DNA from 3 places in the Paenibacillus durus genome. Region 2 is predicted to be linked to each of the others. Evidence: predicted binding sites of a transcription regulator. Region 2 holds the regulator's gene; each other region holds the start of a gene.
The links. The regulator Rex, encoded in region 2, represses fermentation and respiration genes when NADH is low (regulators of the CRP and FNR family bind a similar motif). The targets are predictions, from matches to a motif close to TTGTGAAATATTTCACAA.
Positions count from the first base shown of each region.

Region 1 (6,654 bases), 3.0 Mb from region 2:
ATTTTGGTCGATCTTGGACTTGTCCGGAATTCGCCGGTTCAGTTCCTTTACAGCGGACTGGGCGATATCCTCTCTAAAATCCCGGCGATTTTCGACTGGCGGTTTGAGGAATCGCTTGGCGCTACCCGTGTGAACGACTTCGCGGTGATGATGGCCAAAAAATCGGTGAACAGCATTGTGCGCATGCCCTATACCGATATTCGCGAGTTCTTTTTTATTAAAGAGATTGTGGATTCCCTTACGCTTTCCGGGATTGCCATGGAGATTGCCGGCAGCAGCGCCCCCGCAAGCGGCAGCGAGCACCTGATTTCTCATGCCCTGGACCAGATTGTAGAGCGGCCGCAGCTTCACGGGATTCAGGTCGGAGTGGCCTCTTACCTGATGTGTCTCGTGCAGGAGCATCGGGTGGAGCGGGTTCGTAAATTCCTCGGTGAAACCGGATTCTTCGATTTCGTCGCGACGCTCGGGATGAAGCGCGAGGATTTTGCACGGGCGATCGACCTGGCCCCATCCATTAAGCCGTCCCGCCGGACGTATCTGCATCTGCCGGAGATGCGCGAGAAGGCGCTGCAAATGCTTCGCAGTGATGAGACGCTGGGGCGGATTTTGAGTTGATTGGGCAATCCGACGCAGCAGTCGTTCCTTTTTGAACGGATCTGATGCAAAAAGACGCTGGGCTAAACGGCTCCGAGCGTCTTCTTTTTTTGAATTATCACTATTTACCTGCGTCTAAGCCAAACTCGACCGCATCTTCATAGCTGTTAACTTTCTTCACCGTAAAATACTTCATGAATTCTTTCGTCCACATATCCATTTCTTCTTCTATTTCGTTTACTTCATTCATGATGAATACAACATTTTTACAATCTGTATTTGCCATAGCTGGAAGCAAGACAGAAAATCCCCATTCTATATCTTCTGGTTCATCTTCAAATCCGTTTCTCGCATCTACAACAAAATTACTGTTTGGGTATTTCTTAAGCAGTTCCAGAGCAAATGTTGTTGGGGTTCTATAGTCATCATTACAGCAGAACTTTTTCCATGTAAGAAATACTATATTGTCTTCCGACATATATTTCACATGACTAAATTCTGAATCAAACTCATTTTTCTCTATAGCCATACTCATAAATCTCCCCCTGCTGATTGGATTAATTCCTATCATACCTAACCAGCGTCATCATGTATATGAATGTTAACGGAGCCCGGCTTAAAGTATCCTCTATCATCAAAGCCTCCAGTTCACGCCCCATTGAAATTTGTACTGTGACATTATCAAGGACATACTTCAACATAATTGTGAAATACTTCACAAACAATTAGAGTTAATGCTATACTTAATGTGATGAACTAAAGAGGATAACGATGGAGACCGGGGACGTAACCGCGAAAACAGATTTGAAGTTCCGAGAGTAAGGCCACACTCGTACTCCTTCACTTCCAATTTCGTCTGTTACTCTCTTCTTTTTTTGTTTGGTTCTTTCTTTCATCTTAATTAAAGAGATTTAAAACTGGGGGGTTACACAATGAAAAAGAAAGTATTACCGGCTCTTACTCTCGTTCTCTCGCTCCTGCTCGTTATCGCGGGATGCGGCGGCGGGAATGCGGGCAACAACACGGGGAACAAAGAAGCGGCTGGAGCAACTGCGGGACCGACAGCGGGAGCAACTGCGGAAGCCACTTCGGGAGCGTCTACAGTTGAGTACACGCCGATCGATCAACTGAAAGATAAATACGATATCATCATTGTCGGCGCAGGCGGTGCCGGTATGTCTGCCGCACTTGAGGCCAAAGCAAATGGCAAAAACCCGGTAATTTTTGAAAAAATGCCGGTTGCCGGCGGGAATACAACCAAATCCTCTTCGGGGATGAACGCTTCGCAGACGAAATTCCAAAAAGAGCAAGGCATTCAAGACAGCAATGATTTATTTTATGAAGAGACATTAAAAGGCGGCCATGGCACCAACGACAAAGAGATGCTTCGTTTCTTCGTTGACAATTCCGCAAGTGCGATCGATTGGCTGGACTCCATCGGCATCAGATTGAACAATCTCACGATTACCGGCGGAATGAACGAAAAGCGCACACACCGTCCTGAAGACGGCTCCGCGATCGGAGGTTACCTGGTCAAAGGATTGGTGAAGAATGTAAGAGAACAAGGCATTCCGCTTTTTGTTAACGCCGACGTGAAGGAGCTTACGCAAGCAAACGGCAAAGTTAACGGCGTGAAGGTCCTCTTCAACCAAGCCGACGAAAAAACCATTACTGCCGATGCTGTCATTGTGACGACAGGCGGATTCGGGGCCAACAAGGAAATGATTGAAGAAGTTAGACCGGATCTCAAAGGTTATGTGACCACGAACCAAGTAGGCAGCACCGGCGACGGCATTAAGATGATTCTTAACGTTGGCGGCACAACCGTGGATATGGATCAAATCCAGGTTCACCCGACCGTGCAGCAGGAAAAATCCTATCTCATCGGGGAAGCGGTTCGCGGCGAAGGGTCCATCCTCGTTGCCCAAGACGGCAAACGTTTCGTTAACGAGCTGGACACCCGTGACAATGTTACGGCAGCCATCAATGCCCTTACCGAAAAATCCGCTTATCTGGTATTTGATTCCGGCGTGAAATCCCGCGCTAAAGCGATTCAGCAGTATGAAAAAATGGGCTTTGTGAAAACAGCCGATACCATCGAGGCTCTGGCCAAAGAAATCGGCGTTCCGGCGGATCAACTGAAAGCGACACTGGATACATGGAACAGCAGTGTGAAAAATAAAAAGGATGCCGAATTCGGCAGAACTACAGGAATGGACAACGATCTGTCCGCAGCGCCATACTACGCGATTAAGATCGGCCCTGGCGTTCACTACACCATGGGCGGCGTGAAGATCAACACGAACACCGAAGTGCTCAATAAAGAAGGCAAACCGATTCCGGGCCTTTTTGCAGCAGGCGAAGTCACCGGCGGCCTGCACGGCCAAAACCGGATCGGCGGTAACTCCGTAGCCGAAATCATTATTTTCGGCCGCCAAGCGGGGATTAAAGCGGCTGAGTTCGTAAAAGGGAAATAAGATATTCGCTTTCTCTATTTTACTGAGAAAACAACAAACGCTTGGGCCATCATGGTCCAAGCGTTTTGTTTTGTTATTTGGTTCGGAGACTCCGGGTAGAGTGAGCTCCCGCCTTATATTGCTTGATGCTTGCGGGACCGCTCATGATCATACTCTCGGCGATATTAAACTTAGAGCACAGCAGGCCGCTGCTTTGAATCAGCGGCCTGCTGCTTTAAAGTCCATCCGTAATAATTTCACAACAGTTTCCACGTACCTTGAGCAGCTATCACGGATGGGGATTCTATTAAATCCTGATAGATTTATCGTATGGTAACCCGATACATGTTCTATTATTTCTACAACGACTGGTCCATACCTGGATGAGACTCCGGCGCAGACCTCTTCAATTCCGGAAAGAAATAATCAACCAGCGCCTCGTAGCGATCTTGTGCGGACAGACAGGTATCCATTAAGTACCCTTTTTCTAAACAGAATTCCTTAAGGCCGCGATAATAAAGTTCCATATGTCGCTCGATTTCCATAATGGTTCTTGCCCTGCCCTTCTAGTAAGTACCGATTCAATGTTCGTGTTCAACGTCTGGACAAATACTTCTTTATTCTCATACATCCGATTGAATACTCGGACAAACGAATACTACAAACCTACTCATTTTCTTTCCGGATCGGGTCGTTCAGCATTTACGTTAAACATTTTTTCTCCCCTCGGGATGAAGTCTTTTTAAGTGAGTTTGCACAAAACTATTGACAGACCCATTTTTATAGCAGTCATCGTTTTGTTGCCTTCTTGAATTGGAGCTCAATAGCACTTATCTCTCTAGAGCCTTGGATATGTTGTTATTGCTCTACATCCTTGGGAGTACTCATCTTCATATGGTTTATTCCCCATAGGTTCATAGAGTCCAAAACGGGTTTTAGCGTTTCTCCAAGCTCCGTAAGGGAATATTCGACTTTAGGCGGAACCTCGGGATACACTTTTCGAATAATTAATCCATCAATCTCCATTTGGCGAAGCTGTTGTGTTAGCATCTTCTGACTTATGCCTCGGATTTCTTTACTAAGGTCGCCAAATCGTTGCGTTCCCATGTTGTGTAAATTCCTCAGAATAAGCACCTTCCATTTATGACCTATTAGATTAACTGTATGTTCAATAGGACATGAATCTCCACATGGCATTGTACTCTCTCCCGTCTATATTCAATTCTTACCATTCGGTTCGTATCTTACAAAATAGTGCTTACTTGCGGAAAACTTGTAATGGTTTTATGGTAATGGAAATCAATTTGATTAGCAATTCAAGCTGAAGGGAGAGTCTGTAATTGATTAAAAAGTCTACGAATATATTGTTTGGCTTAATGATGGGTGGGTTTACCTCGTTTGTAGTGTCATTCGTCTTGACAATGGTAAATAATGGTTTGACTGATTTTATATCTCACTGGATTAAGAGCTGGATGATTGCTTTTTGTTTAGCAGTGCCCATTGTTATTTTCATAGCGCCATTGATAAAAAACGCAGCCGTTAAATTAACAGAAATCACAATAAACACCGAGTGATCCAATAGTATTAAAATCAGGCACTTTAAACAGATAGGGAGAAGGTATAAGCGAATGCGAACCATGATAAGCAAAGAGAAGCAGCTTACTCACGAGGAAGCAATTGAAATATTGGCTGGCTCACAAATGGGGCTGCTAGCAACTGCCGATAAAGATGGGCAGCCTTACGGAACGCCTATAAATTATATATACAGCGATAATTCCATTTATTTTCACTGCGCATTGGAAGGACATAAGCTGAATAATATTGCCGAGAATACTCGCGTTTGTTTTACGGTGATCGGCAAATCTGAAGTAGTGGCTAAATCTTTTACATCGCATTATGAAAGTGTAATCGTCTTCGGTAAAGCCGTTGTAGTTGTTGGGCTGAAAAAACTACATGTTATGAGGAAATTTGTGGAAAAATACAGCCCGGACTACCTCGCTCAGGGGGACAAGGTAATAGAGATGTTTATAGACAAGTGTCATGTCGTGCAAATTGTCATATCACATGTAGCAGGAAAAAAGAACGGTTAAGCAACTCCGTATATTGTTCCAAAATGGACTTGAGTCGAAAGAGCAGAAAAAAACGACACCCCTCCCTTTCAATACTGAAAGGAAATGCGTCATTTTTATCCATTCGATTTCATCTCATAACAACTCCATAACCCTCAGCAGCTCTTCTTCCGTCAAATGAACGTTCAGGGTTTGGATATTGTGCTCAATCTGTTCCGGGCGCTTGGCTTCGGGGACGATAACGTCAACCATGATGGTATCGTCTTCGTATATTTACCTGTAAACAAGCCGACTCTTAGTCAGGCGCAAATTGTTCCTTTTCTATTTATCCCATTCCAAATAAATCGTAAATAGGGGTACGTTATATTCCGCATGTACGCGATAGCCCATTTGCTGCATCAATCCCTTCACAACCGCCAACCCCAATCCGGTGTTGTGCTCCGTCCGCGCCCGGTCCGCAGTGAAGCTTCGTTCAAACAAATTCGGGAGATCCTCTTCCTGCAAGGATGACGTTTCATTGGAAAGGATCGTTACACATTTGCCCTCTTTCACTCCTTGAAACAGGTGCAAGGAACGATGGCCGTGCTTCAGAACATTTTGCAGCAAGTTCATATAAATTCGCATCACGATCTCTTCATCCGCTATCACGGAGCAATTCCCTTCCGAAAGGTCAAGGGTGACTTGAAAACCCGCAGCAGTAATTTCCGGGTAAAAATCGAACAAAGCCCGTTTCAGCAAAACTTGCAGATTGACTTTATGCAAAAGGACAGGATAGTCGCCTGCTTCAATTCGGGATAAATCATAAAAACCGCCGATTAGCGACCGCAAGGCCTTGGCGCGGTTCTCCACAACAGTTAAATATTCCTGAGCCTCTTCGGCAGAAATGTTATCCTCCTGCAACAGCTCGATATATCCGAGCATCGAAGTTAGCGGGGTGCGCAAGTCATGAGTTATGTTGGCAATCTGCTTGCGAATTTGCCGTTCCTTTCTTTCATGGAGGATCCGCTCGGCCTGCCTGGCGGAAAGAAGACGGTTAACTTCAACCAACAGCGCTTCCAGTTGCTTGTCCGGCGAACGAAAGTGGATAAGCCGGTTCGTACGTAGATCGAACTGAATGTGTCGGATTTGCTCTGCCGCCAGTTTAACGGATCTGCGGAGCAATAAATAGAGCGCGGCAAAAAGGATAGCCGCACCTGCGAACACGACGGACCCCATCTCTGTTACGCTCCTTCGGTTTATTTGAATTCTTTCGTCTCCACCCGTATGGAGCTGACCATGAACGCAACGAGTACATACGCCATTCCGATTGTCCAGCAGAGGATCAATCCGTTCGGCTTCAGCCAGGCGAAGTCATGGGCTGCGGCATAGGGGAACAGCGGCACGGTGTTCACAACCTCTCTTAATGCGGATACTCCATTGGCAAACATGTAATACATCTCGGGCAGGACAATGATAATGACGGCATAAGACACCAGGTGGGTCAAAAGCTTACCGGTCAGAAAACAAAGACAATGGGAAACAGCCAAAGCGGCCAG
Region 1 covers NZ_CP009288.1:839,152-845,805, reverse strand. Annotated here, with positions in the region: gene PDUR_RS03860 (iron-containing alcohol dehydrogenase family protein) at 1-615, shown strand, start outside; gene PDUR_RS03855 (hypothetical protein) at 716-1,123, opposite strand; gene PDUR_RS03850 (flavocytochrome c) at 1,527-3,071, shown strand; gene PDUR_RS03845 (hypothetical protein) at 3,410-3,595, opposite strand; gene PDUR_RS03840 (winged helix-turn-helix transcriptional regulator) at 3,909-4,247, opposite strand; gene PDUR_RS30260 (DUF2798 domain-containing protein) at 4,427-4,624, shown strand; gene PDUR_RS03830 (pyridoxamine 5'-phosphate oxidase family protein) at 4,679-5,140, shown strand; gene PDUR_RS03825 (sensor histidine kinase) at 5,441-6,334, opposite strand; gene PDUR_RS27060 (ABC transporter permease) at 6,355-6,654, opposite strand, start outside.
Region 1: the regulator Rex is predicted to act here: its motif matches at 1,298-1,315, upstream of PDUR_RS03850 (flavocytochrome c).

Region 2 (6,654 bases):
CCCGACCTCCTTACCGTAAAAGAGGCATGGGATCTGCTCAGCGATAAGCTGTATGCATTGATACCGGAACGGGCCGACTCGGCGGGAGAAGCGGGGCAGTTGGTTCACCGCCTTCTGCCTGCCAAGAGACCAAAAGGCTGGGAAGAGCTTGCTTCACTGGAGAGTACACTAAATTTGTCTTTAAGCGATATTATCCGCAAAGGGGAAAAAATGCTTGCCGAGATGCGTGACCAGGAAGGTCAATCGTCAGCGGATAGCCTTGTAACTGATATCGGAGGACTATTCAAGGATTTGGCCGATATCCGCGAGCAAGTGCGTTTTTTTATGGGCATGAAAGACGAAAATGTTGTATATTGGCTGGAGGCAAATGGAAACTATCGCAGCAAATCCCTGCAGCTGTACGCCGTGCCCGTTGATGTCAGCGCGCAGCTCAAGGAGCTTTTCTTTGATAAGAAAAAAAGCGCTGTCCTGACCTCGGCAACCTTGTCCGTAGATAAATCGTTCCAGTATATGATCGACAACCTCGGATTGAACGAGGCGCAGGAGGAAGGAAGGCTATCGACCATACAGCTTCCTTCACCCTTTAAGTACCGGGATCAGGCGCTGCTGGTCATTCCGCGGGATTTCCCAAGCGTGAAGGGAACCGTCGGCGACGCCCGATTTGTCGATATGCTCGTTCATTCCCTGGCTGAAGCCGCAGTGACCACGCGCGGGCGGATGCTTGTGCTGTTCACGTCATATAAGATGCTTCGGCAGGTATACGAGCCTCTCAAGGAGGCGCTTGCGTCCGAAGATATCACTGTACTCGGGCAAGGCGTTGAAGGAGGAAGCCGAAGCAAGCTGCTCCGCCGGTTCCAGGAGAATTCAGCTTCCGTCCTGCTTGGAACGAGCAGCTTCTGGGAAGGCGTCGATATCCCTGGTGACGCGCTAACCTGTCTGGCAATCGTCAGACTGCCTTTTCAGCCGCCTAACCATCCGCTCGCAGAGGCGAAGGCCGAGCTATTGCAGGCGCAGAAGAAGAATCCGTTCATGAAGCTGTCCGTGCCTCAAGCCGTAATCCGTTTTAAGCAGGGCTTCGGCCGCCTTGTACGGACCGCGCAGGATCGCGGCATTGTTATTGTTTATGATACCAGAGTAATCGAATCTTATTACGGTAAGTATTTCCTGTACTCGCTGCCAGGACCTAAAATGGAGCATATGTCGACGGAACAAATGGTCCCCCGCATCGCCGAATGGCTACAGCAAGACGGCGCATCCTAATAAAAATACTCGATTGGCCATTGTATAACATAGGCCAATCCAGTCTTTTGCTTTTCAGCACTTCGATCGGCCATTGTATAACATAGGCCAATCCAGTCTTTTGCTTTTCAGCACTTCGATTGGCCATTGTACAACATAGGCCGATCTGCCGATCTTAATCTTTACATGGGTCATACTGTATGTAGATTCCGCCAATTGTCAAGCGTGTCCCGTCAGGGACGAAAAGCGATCCTTCATCCGCCTGATTCAAGGTCCCGCCCAACTTTTGCCGGGCGCCAATTTGCCGTGAGCGGGTGTCCAGAGGGCGGTAGCCCTTGGGGCCCTCCCTTTTAGGGAGGGTTTGGGAGGGTCCTATTTAAAATTTAGGAGGAGAACTCATGAAATCGGACAAAATATCTGAGGCCGTCGTCCGCAGATTGCCAGTATATCTGCGTTTTTTGAACGACCTGCAAAATCGCGAAATCGCCACTGTTTCTTCTCAAGAACTCGGACAACGACTGGATTTAAATCCTGCGCAAATCCGCAAGGATTTGGCCTATTTTGGCGACTTCGGCAGGAAGGGCATTGGTTATGACGTACCCTACCTGATCGAAAAAATCCGCCACATCCTGAAGCTCGACCAACAGATTAATGTTGTTCTGGTAGGAGCGGGGAATCTGGGTCAGGCGCTGTCCAATTACAATATTTATCTGAAAGATACAATGAAAATTACGGCCGTCTTTGATTCCTACCCGCCGAAGATCGGGACCAAGATCAATACTTTGACCGTTCAGCCTATGGATGAACTTGCAAGTACCGTACGCGAGCAGGGCATTCGCATAGGCATTATTACCGTGCCCGAGCAGGAGGCGCAAAAAGTAGCGGATATTCTTATCGGAGCCGGCATTGAAGCGATCCTGAATTTCGCTCCGGTAATCCTGAAGACGCCGCCTGAGATTCGTGTGCATGCGGCGGATTTTACGACCGACCTGCAAAGTCTGGCTTACTATCTGCATGAAGGAAAGGACGAAGAAGAGCATGGGTACTAAATGGATGATCCGAAACGGCAAATTTGCCGTGCCTGGCGCGGATAAGCCTGTTTTTGAAGGATATATGGTAATTGATAACGATTTGATTACGTACATAGGGGAAGAAGCGCCCGTTCTTGAAGAAGACGTACCTGTCTTTGAAGGCAACCGCCTGCTGTTCCTTCCGGGGCTTGTCAATACGCATGGGCATGCGGCGATGTCGCTGCTGCGCGGTTATGGAGACGATCTTGCCCTTCAGGTATGGCTTCAGGAAAAAATGTGGCCAATGGAAGGGAAATTCACCGGAGACGACGTCTACTGGGGAACCGCACTCTCGGTGCTGGAAATGCTCAAGGGCGGGACAACGACGTTTCTTGATATGTATGATCATATGGACCGGGTGGCTGAGGTGGCGGAAGCATCTGGAATACGCGCCGTCCTGATGCGTGGTGTAATCGGGCTGTGCCCGGCAGAGGTGCAGAATCAGAAGCTTGCGGAAGCGGTTGCTTTTGCAAAAAAATGGCATAACGCGGCGGATGGACGGATCACCGCTATGATATCACCCCATTCGCCGTATACTTGTCCTCCGGATTATATCGAGAAATTTGTCCAGGCGGCGCATGACCTCGACCTGCCTATTCATACGCATATGTCCGAAACGCGGCGGGAAGTGGAGCAAAATGAAGCGGATTACGGCCTTCGGCCCGTTGCCCATCTGGAGAAGCTCGGGATGTTCACCCGGCCGTCGCTAGTGGCGCACGCTGTCCATCTGAACGATGAGGAAATCGAAATTCTTGCCCGCAATCAAGTTGGCGTCTCGCATAATCCGGGCAGCAATCTGAAGCTGGCAAGCGGCGTGGCGCGCGTTCCCGAGCTGCTGAAGGCCGGTGTTACGGTATCGCTCGGAACGGATGGCGCGGCAAGCAACAACAACCTGGACATGTTCGAGGAGATGCGTCTAGCCGCGCTGATTCATAAAGGAGTGTCCGGCGATCCGACGGCGGTTCCGGCAGGCGAGGCCCTGCGTATAGCTACGGAGTATGGCGCAAAGTCTTTATTCCTTAATCAAGTGGGAAGGCTCGCGCCGGGAATGAAAGCTGATTTCATCGCCATTGATATTGACCAGCCACATCTGCTTCCGCATACGGATCTGATATCCCATACCGTATACTCGGCGAGCGCCAAGGACGTAGAGCATGTATGGGTCGACGGCAAGCAGATCATTAAGCACGGGGAATGCCTGACCTTGGACGAAGAGGCAATCCGGCGCAAGGCGCAGGAAGCATTCGAGGGACTGCTGAATCGGTAAATTTAAGGAGCTTTCGCTGACAGCCTGTACGACTACTGGAACAAAGGAAACAAGAGCCTCGTCATTTTGGGACGGCGGTAATGTTTCTTCCTAAGAAGGAGAGCTGCACGTTGAGAAAAAGGAGAAAATGGATCTACTACGGGGTGTTTCTGGCCCTGCTCCTTCTGTTCGGATTATATCAATTTTTTGCCTACGTGCTGAAGGATCAATGGAGCGAGCGCAGCGCAGCCGAAGCTGCGGCAATTAGCGGGGCGGGCCTAACCGAGATTGATAAAGCGGAGAAATCGGTATGGGATGAGAACTCTATTTATTGGGTGATTACTGGCAAAAGCAAGACCGGCTCCGATATGATGGTGTGGGTGCGTTTTACTGTTGACGGCAAGCCGGCCAAAGGAGAGAACGCCGTGCATGCGCAGGAGCTGTCTCAGGGAGTATCCGAGGATAAAATGCGGCAGATTATCGCTTCCTCCATTCCGGGTGCCAAGATCGAGCGTTTGCTTCCCGGCGCCTATAACGGCGAGTACGCCTGGCAGCTTTTTTATAAAGAGGGGGACCGCTACTATTACCGGTTCTACCGCTTCTCGGACGGTGAGCAGATCGGCGACGGCTACAGCCTGCCCAATCGTTAATTAGACGTAATAAGAAGAACCAGCCACAACCTAAAGAGGATGGCTGGTTCTTTATTTTTTAAAGATTATTTTCGGGCAGCTCTGCATGAAGTAAATGATAAAAATGATCTTTTGCCATTCGTTCTTTCCAAGGCGTATGTCCGCAATGCTCAAGTAAGTGATAACGGAAGTCTTGCAGGACGGCAGACAGAGGCCGTATGACGCCTGAATAGGGATGAGGATCATGTATTCCGTGAATCGCGACAACAGGACAGACCACATGATAGCCTAGCTTTAGCAGCTCGCCGGATGACCTAAGCGCATCGGCTTCTTTCCAGATGTGATGATAGGCATTCAAATCGAATTCCACCATGTCATCATCAGAGGGTATGGGATCAAACAGGTCTGTTTTTTCCATTATCTTTCCATATTGACGAAGAATTTCATTCTTATCGGATTCGTTTTTTTCCAGACCGGCCTCGAGCTCACGGACTCTTCTTTTATCCTGCTCGTTTAATCGGGCTAACCTGGTGGCCTGCAGATCTTTGGTATACTGCTGCTCGAAAGGAGCGCTCCCGACTAGAATTAACTTCCGGACGAGATCCGGAAATGACGCCGCAAAAATAAAGCTCAACCAGGCGCCCCAGGAATAACCGACGAGACAGACGGGTCCGTTGACGTAATGCTCAATATCCTTCTTGAGTTCGAGAAGTAATTCATCTATTGTCAGCCCGGTCTGAAAGGACTCGATAACTCCGACTTTCTCTGATAAAAAAGCCGCCACTCCAGCCATCTCTCCGGCAGCGCCCGGCCCGCCATGAATTAAAAAGGTTTGATAGGGAGGCTTGCCGTACGCTTTTGCCACAATAATGAATCTCCTTTCGGAACAAAGGCAGAAAATAGAAAGTAAAATTTTAAATATTCTTCACATTTGATTCGTTCTAGTATATACACCTATGATATACTACTAGTTGTATCAGGGCATGCCAAAATGCATGCCAGTCTCGAACGGCGCTAGGCACGCTGCTTGGAAAGCAATAAAGTTAGACATCATTAGAGAGGAGGACGTTGTTTGAAACTTCGTCTAATGCCTGTATTGTTGACTGCACTGCTGTCTGCTGCGCTATTGTTCGGCGGGTGGTTTTTGTACCGTGAGTTTGCCGTTCAGGAACCGCTTGAAAAGATGGTCAGCAGTTATGAGGGTGTTAAGCAGTCCCATATTACCATTAACCGCAATGAGGTTACTTTGAAACTTGATTTGCAGCCGGGCACGAAGCTTCGTGAACTGGTTCATTATATAAATACCGAAGGCAAGTCCATAATCGGAGACCGGACCGTCAAGCTTGATGTGGAGGAACATTCGAGTGAAGTGCTGGACGATTATTGGGATCGAGCGCTGTTTTCTGTAGCTGAGGCGATGGAGAGCCGCAAATATACGGTTATTCCGGAGACGCTGAAAGAGCTGTCCGCTCAGTATAAGAATGTTGCCGTTACAACGGAAATAGACGACAAGAATGTGTATGTGAGTTTGTCGGACGGCACAAAGAGCAAATTTATTATTTTGCCGCGCGAGCCTGAAACGATGGGGGTATGGAACAATGCCTAAATGGAGCAAAGAAGTATTAATCGGATTTGTGCCGGTGCTGCTGATTTTTATGGCTTTTCTGGGTATTAATATCGTGCCTGTTATCGTTGCTGCCGCCATGGTCGGCGCCCTGCTCGTTATCACCCATATGCGCGGCGGCATCGCCGTAAATGCGGGTGCGGAGAAGAAGCGTAAGAAGAAGGGTCCGGCTAAGCTGACGTTTGAAGAAATCGGCGGCCAGGATAACGCGAAGCAGGAACTGCGCGAGGCGCTCGATTTTCTGATCCGGCATGAAGAAATCAGCAAGTTCGGGATTCGTCCGCTCAAAGGGATTCTTCTTACCGGCCCTCCCGGGACGGGCAAGACGCTAATGGCGAAGGCTGCGGCCCATTACACGAACTCGGTATTCGTGGCGGCCTCCGGCAGTGAGTTTGTGGAAATGTATGTCGGCGTTGGCGCCGGACGGATCCGCGATCTGTTCAAGGACGCCCGTACCCGTGCGGTTAAGGAGAATCGGGAAAGCGCCATTATTTTCATCGACGAAATTGACGTCATCGGCGGCAAGCGTGAAGGCGGGCAGCAGCGGGAGTATGATCAGACGCTTAACCAGCTTCTTACCGAGATGGATGGCATTTATAATTCGGAAACTCCGCGTATTCTGCTGATCGCCGCTACGAATCGTAAGGAGATGCTTGATCCGGCGCTGCTGCGTCCGGGGCGCTTTGACCGTCATATTCAAGTGGACATGCCCGACAAAAAAGGCCGCAAGTCCATTTTAGAGCTGCACGCCAAGAATAAGCCGCTACATCCCGATGTCAATTTGGATAAACTTGCGGAGGAAGCTTACGGCTTCTCCGGAGCCCAGCTCGAAAGCGTGATGAATGA
Region 2 covers NZ_CP009288.1:3,893,800-3,900,453, reverse strand. Annotated here, with positions in the region: gene dinG (ATP-dependent DNA helicase DinG) at 1-1,260, shown strand, start outside; gene PDUR_RS16625 (redox-sensing transcriptional repressor Rex) at 1,638-2,288, shown strand; gene PDUR_RS16620 (amidohydrolase) at 2,278-3,576, shown strand; gene PDUR_RS16615 (cell wall elongation regulator TseB-like domain-containing protein) at 3,687-4,205, shown strand; gene PDUR_RS16610 (alpha/beta fold hydrolase) at 4,264-5,049, opposite strand; gene PDUR_RS16605 (hypothetical protein) at 5,257-5,790, shown strand; gene PDUR_RS16600 (AAA family ATPase) at 5,783-6,654, shown strand, end outside.

Region 3 (6,654 bases), 250 kb from region 2:
GATTTCTGTCGCTTCAAACAGCGCAGAGCGTGTCGCGCCGTCGTTCAGCATTTTTTTCCATGGATCTTGGACCTGGGTCAAGGCGAAGTCGATGCGCTGCGCAAGCGCCTTACGCTCCTCTTCGTTGTCCAGAATGACTGTCTTGATATGCTCCAGCCCCATCCGTTCCACCCATTCAGATGTTCTTTCCAGGTAATTGCCGGTCTCACGGTAGTACTGCATTACGGCGGAGCAGATCTCCACCAGTTCATCGTCCGTCTTCACTTTACAGAAAGAATCCGCTATCCGCGGCTTGATGCCGCCGTTGCCTCCGATGAACACTTCCCAGCCTCCATCGTTGCCGACAATGCCGATGTCCTTCGTGCAGGACTCTGCGCAGTTCCGCGGGCAGCCGTTCACGGCCATTTTAAATTTGGCGGGGAAATCAAGCCGCTCATACTTCCGCTCCAGCAGCGCTCCCATGCTCATCGAATCCTGTGTGCCGAACCGGCAGAACTGAGAGCCTACGCAGGTCTTGACCGTCCGCAGCGATTTGGCATAAGCGTAGCCGGAAGGCATGTCCAACTCTTCCCATACTTTGGGCACATCCTCTTTTTTAATACCGATCAGATCCAGACGCTGTCCGCCGGTTACTTTGACGACTTTGACATCATACTTGATGGAGACATCGGCAATTTTCTTCAGATCTTCAGGGGTTGTCACTCCGCCGTACATGCGCGGAACGACAGTGAACGTGCCGTCTTTCTGAATGTTAGCGCTCATCCGTTCGTTGACGAAGCGCGATTCCTTCTCGTCTTTATGCGTATCCGGATAGATCATACCCAGATAATAGTTGACCGCCGGACGGCATTTCGAGCAGCCCTCCTCCTGTTTCCAGCCAAGAACGTTCATGACCTCTTTGGTCGTTGTCAGCCCTTTGGCCCGGATTTCGGCCACAATTTCATCCCGGCTGAGCGTTGTACAGCCGCAAATTCCGGTCTTCATGCTCTGCTCGAAGCCGTCGCCGAGCACGTACTGCAGAATTTGTTCTACGACCGGCTTACAGCCTCCGCAGGATCGGGTAGCGCCGGTGCAGGCCTTGATTTCGTCCACGGTTGTAAAGCCGTTCTCGGTGATGGCATCGACAATCGCCTTCTTGGTCACGCCGTTGCAGCCGCAGACAATTTCCTCGTCGGACATGCTTTCGACGGACGCCGTCTTCTTGGCCCCGCCTCCTCCGCAGCAGCCGGTGCCCATAACGTCCGCATAGATGTCATCGGTCATCTCCGCACCTTGTTTCACCAGCTTCTGCAAGCTGGCTGATTCCGTCACATCGCCGAACAGAACGGCGCCGACTATGAGGTTATCCTTCAGCAAAATTTTCTTGTAGGTTCTCTTCCAGTCATCCTTGGCGGAAATAACTGTGTGCTCCGGCGTATCAATGAATTCCCCGGCAGAGAAGACGTCCACGCCGGAAATTTTCAGCTTGGTCGAGACGACTGAACCCTCATAAGGCTTGGTTTCAACGCCGCATAAATACTTCGCAAGCACCGTGCCTTGTTCAAACAGCGGGGCTACCAGACCGTAGCAGACACCTCGGTGCTCGGTGCATTCCCCGACGGAATACACATCCGCAAGCGACGTTTGCAAATAGTCGTTAACGACGATGCCCCGGTTCACCTCAATGCCGCTGTCCTTCGCCACCGCCACATTCGGCTTAATGCCGACAGCCATGACCACGAACTGCGCCTCCAGCTCCGTACCGTCGTTAAAGCGCAGACCGCTTACCCGCTCATCGCCGGTAAGCTCCACTGTCTGCTTGCCCATGGCGAACTTGACACCCTGGCGCTCCAGTTCCGCTTTCAGCATCGAAGCGGCGGTATGGTCCAGCTGGCGCTCCATCAAGTCCTCCATCAAATGGACGACGGTTACGTCCATACCGAGGTTCACGAGCCCCTTCGCCGCTTCCAGCCCGAGCAGTCCGCCGCCGATGACAGCCGCTTTGCCATACTGCTTCGCAGCTTCAAGCATCGCTTCGCAATCGGAGATGTCGCGGAAACCAACGACGCCTTCCTTAGTGCTGCCCGGGATCGGCAGAATGAACGAATTGGAACCGGTGGCGATAATGACTTTATCGTAATGAGCGGTCAAACCGTTCTCCGCAATTACCTGCCGCTTGTCTCCGTCAATGCGGGTTACCGTAGTTCCCGTATGCAGAGTAATGCCATTATCCTTGTACCAGTTCCGGTCGTTCAGGATAATATCGTCCACCGTTTTGCTTCCTTCAAGGACGTAGGACAGCATAATGCGGTTGTAATTCGGATGAGGCTCGCTGCCGAAGACCGTAATGTCGTATGCGCCGCCAAGCTTCAAAATCTGTTCAATGGTTCCGACGCCTGCCATTCCGTTGCCGATCAGCACTAATTTTTCTCGATTCGATGTCATTGTCAGGTCCTCCTCAAAGCTTTGATTGTCATCTATCGTATCTTTATACCGGAATTATACAGTTTACATTTTTATGCCGCGTGACCCCAGTCACACCAATCGTGAAAGTTTTCACACTAACTTGTAACAACTTTTAATGCTCCCCCTATTGACAAACCGCTCATTTTAGTCAACCCAAAACAGCCGATTCTCCTGAAACAATCACGTCTCGGAAAATCGGCTGCTATAAAAAATCAATTATTGATATCGCGGGAATAGAATATTATTCTCCAGATGTACATGCTCAAAGGTCATGCCTTCCAGTTCTTCCAGCCGCGTATAGGTCAGACGATAAGTTGTGCAGGCATGCTCAGGTGGAGTGAAGTCGCCAGTGACGGCTCGAAGCTGTCTCAGAATGTTCCCCGCGGCGTCATGCTCCTCTTCCAAATTGTGAAGAGCTCCCCGCAGCGCGGCCAAAGATTCTTCGTCTCCCTTTTGCTCGTAGGCAAGAATACTCGGAAAATCCTGCGCTTCTTCCTTCGCCGTATGCTCCAGCAATTCGTCCTTCAACTGGTTGAACAGGCGGTACAGCTCGGCCAGATGCGGGGAGTCTCCGCCGTGCGCATGAAATACCTTGGCAACGTTCTGTCCGATCAGCGGCAGCTCTTCGCGCAAATAGCGGTGATGCTTGCTCACAATATGGCCGATCAGCGCTTCGGACGATGCCTCGTTCCATACGGTATCTTCTTCCAGAATAGGGTGCTCCTCCACCAGCTTGTACAAATCGCCGAGGACGGCGCCCGCATCTAAACCGAGCTCGTCCGCTGCCGACCGAAGCGGCTTCGCGCCGCCGCAGCAGAAATCGATTTTGTTCGCCTTGAAGTAGTCCGCTGCTTTGGGGAACTGCAGCACAATATCTCTTACCATCGTATCACTATTGAATAAAGGTTGTTTTATGCTCATTATGGCTCCTCCTCAGGGGTGCTGGTTTATCTACTCTTACACCTTAACCCTGAAGAGAGAGCTTCCGTGTGATTGGAATCACGGCAAATCCATCAACATTTTGAACAGATCTTATTGCACATAGGCTTGCATGTAAGTGCGCTTGCCTGCGGCGTCCTTCAAGTACGGCCCGAGTCCGGCAAATTTGGCCTGATTGACATACACGCCGGTCATCCATCTTCCTTCCGTCAAACCGCCATCCCATTGAAGTACAAGGTCCGGAGCCGCAATCCATTCCTGAAAAACGCGGACACCCCTGTCCGTGTATGCTTTGCAAGGCTTTTTAAGCTCCCGAAAACGGACGTCATTGACATAGGTGGGCACAAAATAGGCCGATATCGTCTCCAGATCATCACCGTCCAGAAATGCCTCGGCGCCCAGAAAAGGATGAAGCAGCAGCGTTTTTTCAAACAGAGACCAAATTACCGCCTGAAGAATCAGGCTTTGTCTTCTGCCGTTATGAAACGTGTAGGTGCGACGCTGATCCGATACATTCGTTCTGCTTTCCGATTCGCCCTTTTCCAAACAATGTCTCTCACAACCGATGCATTTCCAGCCCGAGGGCCCTTGAATCCATTTCTGAAACACCGTGCCGCCGTCGCCGTTACCTTTGTATAGAGAAGAAATTATGCTGTAAGGCACTGCAATCGTAGCGTCCCATAACGAGGCAGGCATGTGGCTGTGCAGCATGAACAGCGTCTTATCATAAATGAGCTGCACTTTAACGGATGCCGTTTCCAGCTCGGCGACATCCTCCTTTCCATAACCTACTTCCCGTGAAAGCAGAGTGGTCTTCATCTTGCTCGCCTCCCTCAATTTACCCCGCATGGCGGGGGAATTTATAAAGGAATGAATTCAGGTGTGTACAGCAATCCGAAAGACATAGCCGTTACGTCACGATGTGTAAAGGTAGTTTGACGCAGCATTTTAGTAAGCGCTTCCAATAAGCAAGGGACATTCGTTTTTTTTATTATATTACTTCTTTATGGCCTTTGTGCAAGTTTTTTCTCAGGGAAAATATGCAAACCACAAAGTACCCGTCATTCTTTGGAATGGCGGGCGGTTTACTCCGACTGAAGCCGATACTTCGCCCGGGGGATTCCGAGCTGCTTTTTGAACGCTTTGGAGGATGAGATCTATCACAAACTCTCCAATTGATTCGCAAGACTATATAAAATATCAGGCACATAAATGCCTTGTTCAATAAATGACTTTCCAAATTCACTCATGATTTTTCTCATCTCTTCAAAAGACAACGGCATATCGTTCTTAAGCCAGTCTACTATGATCGTAAATCCTCCTGCAAGTTGATACTGGATTGAATATTTAAAATGTAATTCTTTTAATTTATCTGTATTTGTATGTTCTTTATTATACAGATGCACTAAATATTTTATAAATTCCTCAACGCGTTCATTTAGTAAACAATCAGGCACAGCTTTGATGACTTTTAGTAAAGATTCACGATGTTTCTTCAAGTGAGCAAAGAGGAGATCAGTAAGAACATCATTCTCATTAATGCCCTGCCATTTTTTTATTATTAATAGACGCTCTTTAAATATATCATCTAAATATTGGATAATGATGTCATCTTTACTTTTATAATTCCTGTAGAAAGTCTGTCTGGCGACTCCTGCTTTTTTTGTAATACTGGTAATTTTAATCTGATCGTAGGGTGTAGTCTCCAACAATAACAGCAACGCCTCAAAAATCCATTCTCTTGTTTGATGCAACACTTTCACCTCTTTTGTCTATTTTCGTCGTTAAAGTCTCTATTAAAATTGAACTCTATTTTTACATATACTATAATTTATTCCATCACATGGTACAATTCTAATCCAAATGGAGGTTGATTAAAGTGAAAAAAACTCATATTGCCATGATTAATATTCCTGCTTTCGGACATGTTAATCCAACTCTAGCCGTTGTATCGGAGCTCGTTCAAAGAGGCTATAGAGTGACTTATCCGGCAACAGAAAAGTTTATACCGGATATTGAGCAAACGGGGGTTTCGGTTATTCCCTATCATTCGCCCTCAATGGATATTTTAGATCAACTAGATCATGTTAAACAAATCAATGAAGCCATAAGCAGCAATGCGGAAAATCTCCACATGAAATTCATTGAAGAAGCGATTTCCACATATTATCAATTGGAGCAGATGTATGCGGATGATCTTCCGGATTTAATTCTGTTTGATTTTATAGCGTTGGCCGGAAAACTGTTCGCTGCAAAGCACGGCATTCCTGCGGTACGGCTGTACTCTTCCTATGCGGAAAATGAGCATGTATCGGCGTTACCTGAGGTTTCGGACGAGATCAAGAATGAATTGGCGTCAAAGCTCAAGGATTTTTCGGAGAAGGAAGGGATTCCGTTTGCATCCTTTATGGAATTATTCGCTCCGGAGAAATTAAATATTGCCTTTATGCCTCGGGCTTTTCAGCTCAAAGGAGATCTGTTTGACGAACGCTTCCTGTTTATTGGTCCGTCTATTGGCAAGCGCAATTATGATGAGAGCCTGCCGATCGATGAGAATCATGAGCGCCCTGTCATGCTGATATCGCTCGGTACGATTTTCAACCCATGGCCGGAATTCTATACCATGTGTATCGAAGCTTTTCGCGACTCCGGCTGGCAGATAGTCATGTCTACAGGATCTAAGATCACTCCGGAAAGCTTGGGGGATATTCCAGATAACTTTATTGTCCGCCAAAAGGTCCCGCAGCTTGAAATTCTCCCTCATACCCGGTTGTTTATCACGCATGGCGGCATGAACAGCACGATGGAAGCGTTGAGCAACGGCGTACCCCTGGTTGTCGTCCCGCAGATGTTTGAGCAGGAAATCACCGCCCGCCGCGTAACGGAATTGGGACTGGGGAAGCATTTTCTGCCGGATGAAGTAACCGTTCAAGTATTGCAGAAAGCGGTTCAAGAAGTTTCAGAGGATGAGCAGCTGCAGCAGCGTGTATATGATATGCAGAAGAACATTCAAGAGGCCGGCGGAGCTAAAAAAGCCGCTGAAGCCATTGAAAAGCTTTTACACAGCCAAAAAAATGCACAAGTTGCACACTAAAGATCTTTTTGCAAGAAATAAGAAGAGGATGTGAAAAGATGTCAAAAGTACTTTTTTTAAGTATCCCGGCTCATGGTCATGTTAATCCGACACTCGGATTGGTAAATGAATTAATCAATCAAGGTGAGGAAGTCACTTATTTTTGTACAGAAGAGTTTAAAGAAAAAATCGAAAAA
Region 3 covers NZ_CP009288.1:4,142,170-4,148,823, forward strand. Annotated here, with positions in the region: gene nirB (nitrite reductase large subunit NirB) at 1-2,424, opposite strand, end outside; gene ric (iron-sulfur cluster repair di-iron protein) at 2,662-3,366, opposite strand; gene PDUR_RS17880 (hypothetical protein) at 3,478-4,203, opposite strand; gene PDUR_RS17885 (TetR/AcrR family transcriptional regulator) at 4,545-5,138, opposite strand; gene PDUR_RS17890 (macrolide family glycosyltransferase) at 5,264-6,478, shown strand; gene PDUR_RS17895 (macrolide family glycosyltransferase) at 6,517-6,654, shown strand, end outside.
Region 3: the regulator Rex is predicted to act here: its motif matches at 2,524-2,541, upstream of nirB (nitrite reductase large subunit NirB).